DNA from 2 places in the Pseudarthrobacter leeuwenhoeki genome. Region 1 is predicted to be linked to the other one. Evidence: riboswitches for the same ligand, from Rfam matches in the RefSeq annotation. Region 1 holds a riboswitch; the other holds the start of a gene.
The links. Region 1 has a riboswitch for cyclic di-AMP ahead of ACZYX4_RS05600 (M23 family metallopeptidase). Riboswitches for the same ligand answer to the same signal wherever they lie in the genome.
Positions count from the first base shown of each region.

Region 2: linked by a shared signal. The riboswitch ahead of ACZYX4_RS10235 (aggregation-promoting factor C-terminal-like domain-containing protein) and the one ahead of ACZYX4_RS05600 (M23 family metallopeptidase) in region 1 are both predicted to bind cyclic di-AMP.

Region 1 is NZ_JBVAYY010000005.1:47,796-51,291, reverse strand. It holds gene ACZYX4_RS05605 (NlpC/P60 family protein) at 1-317, opposite strand, end outside; cyclic di-AMP (ydaO/yuaA leader) riboswitch at 627-796, opposite strand; gene ACZYX4_RS05600 (M23 family metallopeptidase) at 934-1,755, opposite strand; cyclic di-AMP (ydaO/yuaA leader) riboswitch at 1,760-1,972, opposite strand; gene ACZYX4_RS05595 (metal-dependent transcriptional regulator) at 2,117-2,812, opposite strand; gene serC (phosphoserine transaminase) at 3,079-3,496, shown strand, end outside.
Region 2 is NZ_JBVAYY010000009.1:166,708-170,203, reverse strand. It holds gene ACZYX4_RS10240 (sensor histidine kinase) at 1-1,371, shown strand, start outside; cyclic di-AMP (ydaO/yuaA leader) riboswitch at 1,475-1,632, shown strand; gene ACZYX4_RS10235 (aggregation-promoting factor C-terminal-like domain-containing protein) at 1,634-2,404, shown strand; gene upp (uracil phosphoribosyltransferase) at 2,483-3,118, opposite strand; gene ACZYX4_RS10225 (phosphatase PAP2 family protein) at 3,131-3,496, opposite strand, start outside.

The sequences.
Region 1 (3,496 bases):
GGGGCCTCGACGACGGGAGCCGGGGTGGTGGTGACAGCCGGCTTCTCGAAGGAGATCGCGATGGTCGAAGCAGCCGAGATGGTCGCCGGGGCGGCTGACTGGACTTCGAGGGTGGAAGCGGAGGTGGAATCGCGCTGAACGTTGGCCTCAGCAGCGTTGGCTCCGATACCGCTGGTCAGGACGAGACCGGAGGCAGCAGCGATAACCGCGGCCTGGCGACCCATGCCGCCGGCGTTGTCGCCGAGGGATTTGGCAATAGCGGCCAGTGAGCTGGTCTTGGTGACCTCGGCGCGGTGCCGTGCGTTTGCACTAGTCATTAAGTTCTCTCTTTCGTGATCCTGGGTCCGCGCTTTTAGGGCGCGGGCTGAGGACGCTCCGGCATCTTGGGGGTACGCCGGATCGCCCCGAAATGGGTTACTTAGCGAAGGGTGTACTGCGAAGACGCGCCAATAGCGGGAACTGCTTGCAGGTGCATGGCCTGCGGGCCGGACTCAGCAGAGATCGAGTCGGCGGTGTGAGATCCGTTCCGGGCACCAAAAAGGGCAACACGGAGGTTGGATTTCAGCGGGCTCGTAAGAGCCGCGCAAGCGCGGTGACGCGCAGCATTGTGGCGTGAAGACACGAAAGTAGCCTCTCCCAATGCCTGCGAGGTGAGCTGTCGGATTCGGATGGGAGTCACCCGGCCGCGCTGCTTCCTGGGAAGCTTTGCGACTTAACCCCAAGGCCTTCTTTCGAAGGCCAAAATTGGTTCCCCCGCCCCTGCCAGACGATGTAATGCGAACGGACCTTGAGCGGTGGCAGAGCTAGGCAATCCACTCAAGAGCGCCAACTTCGGAAAAGTTGGCGTGGGACAAACGGTACAGCAGTTGGGGCTCTATGTCACATTCAGATCACGGAGTGCCGTGAGAATGCGAGAGTGTCCCATCAGCTCGGTTACAGCCAGCCGGTCGGGTCGACGACTTCGCCGTTGACCATGACCTCGAAGTGAAGGTGGCAGCCCGTGGAGGCGCCCGTGGTGCCGCTCATCGCCACGACAGAGCCGCGGTCGACCTGCTGGCCCACCTGGACGCCGGCGGAGGACAAGTGGTTATAGGTGGTCTCCAAGCCGTTGCCGTGGTCAATCACCACACGGTTTCCGCCGCCGTAGGGATGCCATCCTGTGAAGGTCACGGTGCCACTTGCGGCCGCAATGACGTCGGTGCCGCATTGGACCGAAAAGTCCTGGCCGCGGTGGAACTCCCCGGAGCCGCCGGTGATGGGGCTGACGCGGTATCCGAAGGGGGACGACTTCTTCAGCTCTACCAAGGGCGCCCCGAGGCTGCCCGAGGAGGCTGCAGGGGCAATGGAGCCGGCCGACTGGGCGCTCAGCAGCTGCTTAAGCTTGCCGTCCGGGTCATTCCGGGTGGTGACGGCGGTGCGGTTGAAGTCAATTTTGACGTCGGCGGCGGTGATATCCGGCTGGACTGCGGCAGGGATGACTGCGGCCGTTGACCCGGTGTCTGTGGCCATAACAGGGCTCGTGGCGGGGACGGTGACGGTAAGGACCAGTCCCGTGGCAGCCAGTGCGATGCCGGCCTTTTGCCCCACGCCACTGGCGGCGGCGAAGTCCGTTACCTGGCGGAACGGGCTGCGGCGGTCTCTGCGTTCATCGCGGAGCGCGTCACGGGGCCGGTCCGCGGGTGTGGCGGCGGCCGGACGCGGCTCCGGAGCGGGACCTGTCGCACGGCGGCGGCCCCTGTCGATCTGGGTGGTCAAAAAAGGTTCCTCTCTGGAGAGCCTGCGGAGTTAGCTGTCGGATTCGGGTCAGAGAGATCAAAGACCCGGTCCGCCGTGACAAGCATCCAGGCACAGAGGTATCAAAGTAGTTCCTCGATGGAGTTGCTTGCCGCTGACGGACTTCACCCCAAGGCTGCTGAACAGCCGGAAGTGGTTCCCCCGCCCCTGCCAGAAGGTGATTCTGCAACTGATCCGCTGGCAGAGCTCGGCTCGGATCAGATAACGGTTTGGTATCGGTACTAGTGTCCAACTATAGGCGATTAAGCCGTCCAGTGATAAATCCGTTATCTACCTGTGCACAACTCATGGGAGGTCCCACGAGCTGCCCGGTGAGCGCTCGTTAACCGACGGTCACAAAAACGTGGCCCGCCACCTCGGGCGGGAGCTCCAGGGCGCCTTCGATGTCGGGCACTCGCACCGAGATGTACTCCCCCACGCGCTCCAGCGAAACCAGTGCGCCGGGGCGGATGCCGCCCTCATCAAGCTGGACGAGCAGTTCCGGTTCGACCTGGATGGGCTCGGCGAGCCGGTTGATCCTGACCCGGGAATCCGGCCCGTAGCCGGCCATGGCCTCCAGCAGGTTAATAGCGCCATCGGCGTACGGCTGGGAAGGCGGTCCGCCTAGCTCCGCGAGGCCCGGAATCGGGTTGCCATAGGGAGAGACAGTGGGGTGGTTCAGCAGTTCGAAGATCCGCCGCTCGACCCGCTCACTCATGACGTGCTCCCAGCGGCAGGCTTCCTCATGGACGTAGGCCCAGTCGAGCCCGATCACGTCAGCCAGCAGCCGCTCGGCAAGGCGGTGCTTGCGCATGACTTCAATGGCACGCTTCCGGCCGGTTTCCGTCAGTTCCAGGTGGCGGTCGCCGGAAACAACCACCAGCCCGTCGCGTTCCATCCGGCCGATAGTCTGGGAGACGGTGGGGCCGGAGTGGCGCAGCCGTTCGGCGATGCGGGCGCGGAGTGCGACGATGTTTTCTTCTTCAAGTTCCAGAATGGTCCGAAGATACATCTCGGTTGTATCGATCAGATCCGTCATTCAGCTCAGCTCCTCGAGCGCCGTCCTTGCGCATTTCCCGCCGTACCGCATGCTGCAGGCGCCCTGGCGCGGTCCGCCGTACGTTCGCAGGCCAGCTTAGCCTATTTTGAATTACTCCGGATAATCTCAGTGACCGGACTGTGACGGTCTCTTTTGCCTCCCCCGCGGGGCAGTCAGGCAGAATGAAACGCAAGGCTCCGCTGCAGCCACGCTGCCGGGCGACCTACCGAGCCACACTTTTGTACCAGCCGAAAATTGGAGCCACTGTGAGCGACACCAGCATCACGATTCCCGCAAACCTCCTGCCCAAGGACGGTCGCTTCGGTGCCGGACCGTCCAAGGTCCGCCCGGAGCAGATGGAGGCCCTCGCCGCCGCGTCCCAGCTGCTGGGAACCTCCCACCGCCAGGCGCCGGTCAAGAACCTGGTGGGATCGGTCCGGAACGGGCTCAGCCAGTTCTTCCGCGCCCCCGAGGGCTACGAAGTCATCCTGGGCGTCGGCGGATCGACGGCATTCTGGGACATCGCCAGCTTCGGTCTGGTGGAGAACAAGGCCCAGCACTTGTCCTTTGGCGAGTTTGGCTCGAAGTTCGCCTCCGCCACCAACAAGGCACCGTTCCTTGCGGACTCCTCAATCATCAAGTCCGAACCGGGCACCCGCCCGGCGGCCAAAGCCGAGGCCGGCG
Region 2 (3,496 bases), on a different contig from region 1:
ACCCTGAACGCGCGAATCCATGACGATTCGGTCCGCAGCGCCGGCTTCCTCTCCGAGGACGCCACCCGGGAATCCCTCACCGACGAAGACGACGAAGTGCTCCTGGAGCTCACCCCGTGGCTCGAGCCGGTGGACCGGACCCTGTCCGCCGGAGCCTACCGGCTGGTTGCCGCCGAGGCGGGCGGCGACGTGATCGTCACCGGCCTGCCGCTCGCGGAGAAGCAGACCACGCTTGCCACCATGGTCTGGACCATGGTGCTCGTGTCCGCCGGCGGGCTCCTGGTCATCGGACTGGCCGGGACGGCACTGATCCGCCGGACCATGAAGCCGCTCGATCAGCTCTCCGAGGTGGCAACGCAGGTTGCGCGGCTGCCGCTCGACGCCGGAGAGGTGGGACTTGCTGTGCGGGTGCCGGCGTCCGCAGCGCATCCGGAAACCGAGGTGGGCAGCGTGGGCCATGCCCTGAACATGATGCTGGACAACGTCTCCAATGCCCTGGAAGCTCGGCAGAAGAGCGAGATGAAGGTCCGCCAGTTCGTCGCGGATGCCTCGCACGAACTGCGTACTCCCCTGACCGCCATCCGCGGCTATACCGAGCTGATGCGGATGACCGAACATTTCACCCCCGACGGCCAGAAGTCCCTGGCCCGGGTGCAGAGCCAGTCCGAACGTATGACGACCCTGGTGGAGGATCTGCTCCTGCTCGCGCGGCTGGATGAGGGCCAGCCGCTCAAGCTCAGCGACGTGGATCTCACCCAGTTGGCCATCGAGACGGTCAGTGACGAGAAGGTCATGGCCCCGGACCGGGTCTGGCACTTGGAGCTCCCGGAAGAGCCTGTGGTGGTTCGCGGGGACGCGAGCCAGCTGCATCAGGTGCTGGTCAACCTGCTCTCCAACGCGCGCAAACACACGGGCCCCGGCACGACCGTGGTGACCGGTGTGAAGCGATCCCCGGACGGACATGCCGAGGTGACCGTGACGGACAACGGCCCCGGGATTGCCCCCGGGTTCGTGGACCGTGTCTTTGCCCGCTTCACGCGCGCGGACGCTTCCCGCAAGAATCCGGCAGCACTCACGACGCCGGCAACCGGCAGGGCCCTTCCGCGGCGTCCGCTGCACCCGCCGCGGCCGCCCGGGGCATCCTCAGGGGGCGCCACAACAACGCCCCCTGCAACGACGGCCTCCACCGAGGGCACCAGCGGGCTGGGATTGTCGATCGTGCAGTCGATTGTCGAGGCCCATGGCGGGACTGTCAGTGTGGCCTCGGTGCCCGGCCGGACCGAGTTCACCGTTCGGCTGCCGGAGGCTCCGGCGCCGCCCGAAGTCAAGCCGTCGCTGGTCAGGGCGCAAGCCGCCCCGCCGACGCAGTGATGCTTGTTACCAAACTGTAACTTGTCTGTTCAACTCCTGTACGGTTTTTAAGTGCGGCCATCACTGGGGCCGCATGTCCGGATGTACGCCACGCTCTGCCGCCTCCCGGATTCCGCTGGACAGGCAGAGGCGGGGGACCCAGAGTTCCCGGGCATTTTTTGCACATTGCGCCCTTGGGGTGAAGCCGACACGTGAGATTCCGTGCGGCCGGGTGACCTCATCCGAACCCGACAGCTAACTCCGCAGGCGTTGAGAGGCACTCATGACTAACTCCAAGGCACAATCGGGCCCTGACGACGCCGCAAACTCAACCGGCTCCAAGCTGTCGGGCCACGGCGCCGAGCCGGCCAGGCCCGCTTCAGCCTTGGCCCGGTTTGCCCGCCACGCCGGTTCGACCGGCCGCCGGGCGGCCGTTGTTGTTGCCGCCTGCGCGATGATCGTGGGGGCCGGCGCCGCCGGCCAGGCGTCCGAGACGGCCGCGCGCAATGCCGACGCCGGCAGTTCCACGCAGGCAGCCGCCTCGGCGGATCCGCTGACGCACCTTGATTTTGAGCGTGTCCGGGTCGAGAGTGAGGCCGTCACCGGCACCGGCGACGCCGCGGCCCAGCCGGCCGAGGTCGCGCCGGCCGAAGCACCGGCCCCGGCAGCTGTCCCGGCCCCCGCTCCCGAGCCCGCCCCGGCACCTGCGACTGTGCCGGCACCTGCACCGGCCCCCGTTGCCATCGATGACCCTGCCGGCGCCCAGGCGTACGCGGCGAGCCAGTTGGGCTCCTATGGCTGGGCCCCGAGCCAGATGCCGTGCCTCATGAAGCTCTGGACCAAGGAATCGGATTGGGAGACGACCGCCACGAACCCGAGCAGCGGCGCCTACGGTGTGGTCCAGTCGCTGCCGGCCGAGAAGATGGCCAGCGCGGGCGCGGACTACCGGACGAACTACCGGACCCAGATCAACTGGGGTCTGGAGTACGTCAAGGACCGCTACGGCTCACCCTGTGGGGCCCTGAACTTCCACTACGCCCACAACTGGTACTAAACCCCTGGCACAGCCAGCGAGCAGCCGGAGCCGCGCGCGAACCGGCCACCAGGGCAGGTCCGGTGCCGTTCGGCTGACTTAACCGGCCACGCCGTAAAGGCGGTCGCCGGCGTCGCCCAGGCCCGGCACGATGTAGGACTTCTCGTTGAGCTTCTCGTCGATCGAGGCGAGCACGATCGTCACGTTGGCGTCGGCAAGCTCCTCCTCCAGCTTCGCCAGGCCTTCCGGGGCGGCCAGCAGGCAGATGCAGGTGACGTCGGAAGCGCCGCGCTTAAAGAGGAACTTGATGGCCTCGCGCAGCGTGCCGCCGGTCGCGAGCATGGGGTCCAGGACGAAGATCTGACGGTCGGTAAGGTCCTCGGGGAGACGCTCCGCGTAGGTGATGATGTCCAGGGTCTCTTCATCGCGGGCCATGCCCAGGAACCCGACCTCGGCCGTGGGGACCAGCTTGGTCATGCCCTCGAGCATGCCGAGTCCGGCCCGGAGGATGGGAACCACCAGCGGGGTGGGCTTGGTAAATGCGGTGCCAATGGTGGTGCTGACCGGCGTCTCGATGGTCACCGGTTCGGTGCGGACGTCGCGGGTGGCCTCGTACGCCAGGAGCGTGACGAGTTCCTCGGTGAGCTGGCGGAAGACCGGGGACGGGGTGTTCTTGTCCCGCAGAACGGTGAGCTTATGGGCGACCAGCGGGTGGTCCACAACGAAAGTGCGCATGGGTCAAAACTATCACCCGGCGGCTGGGGGGCCGCCCGTGGGGCCACGGGCGCCGACGTCGCCCTTGTCCCCTGGAGCACTGCCGGGGGCGGCGCCGTCGTGCAGGTGCGCGGGGTTGTCGAAGGTGGGTGCGGGGCCGGCGTGTTCCCGGTGCCGGATCACGTGGAAGAGCCGGTGTGCCAGAATCACGATGCCGACCCAGGCCAGCCCCAGCACCCATCCGATGATCACATCGGTCATCCAGTGGTGGCCCAGATAGACCCTGCTCATGCCCATCGCGAAGATGAAGGACGCACCCGCCACTATCAGGCTTACCCGCGCTACGCTGCCCTGGATCTGCAGACAAGCCAGGTAGACCACGAGCCCGATCACTACCGT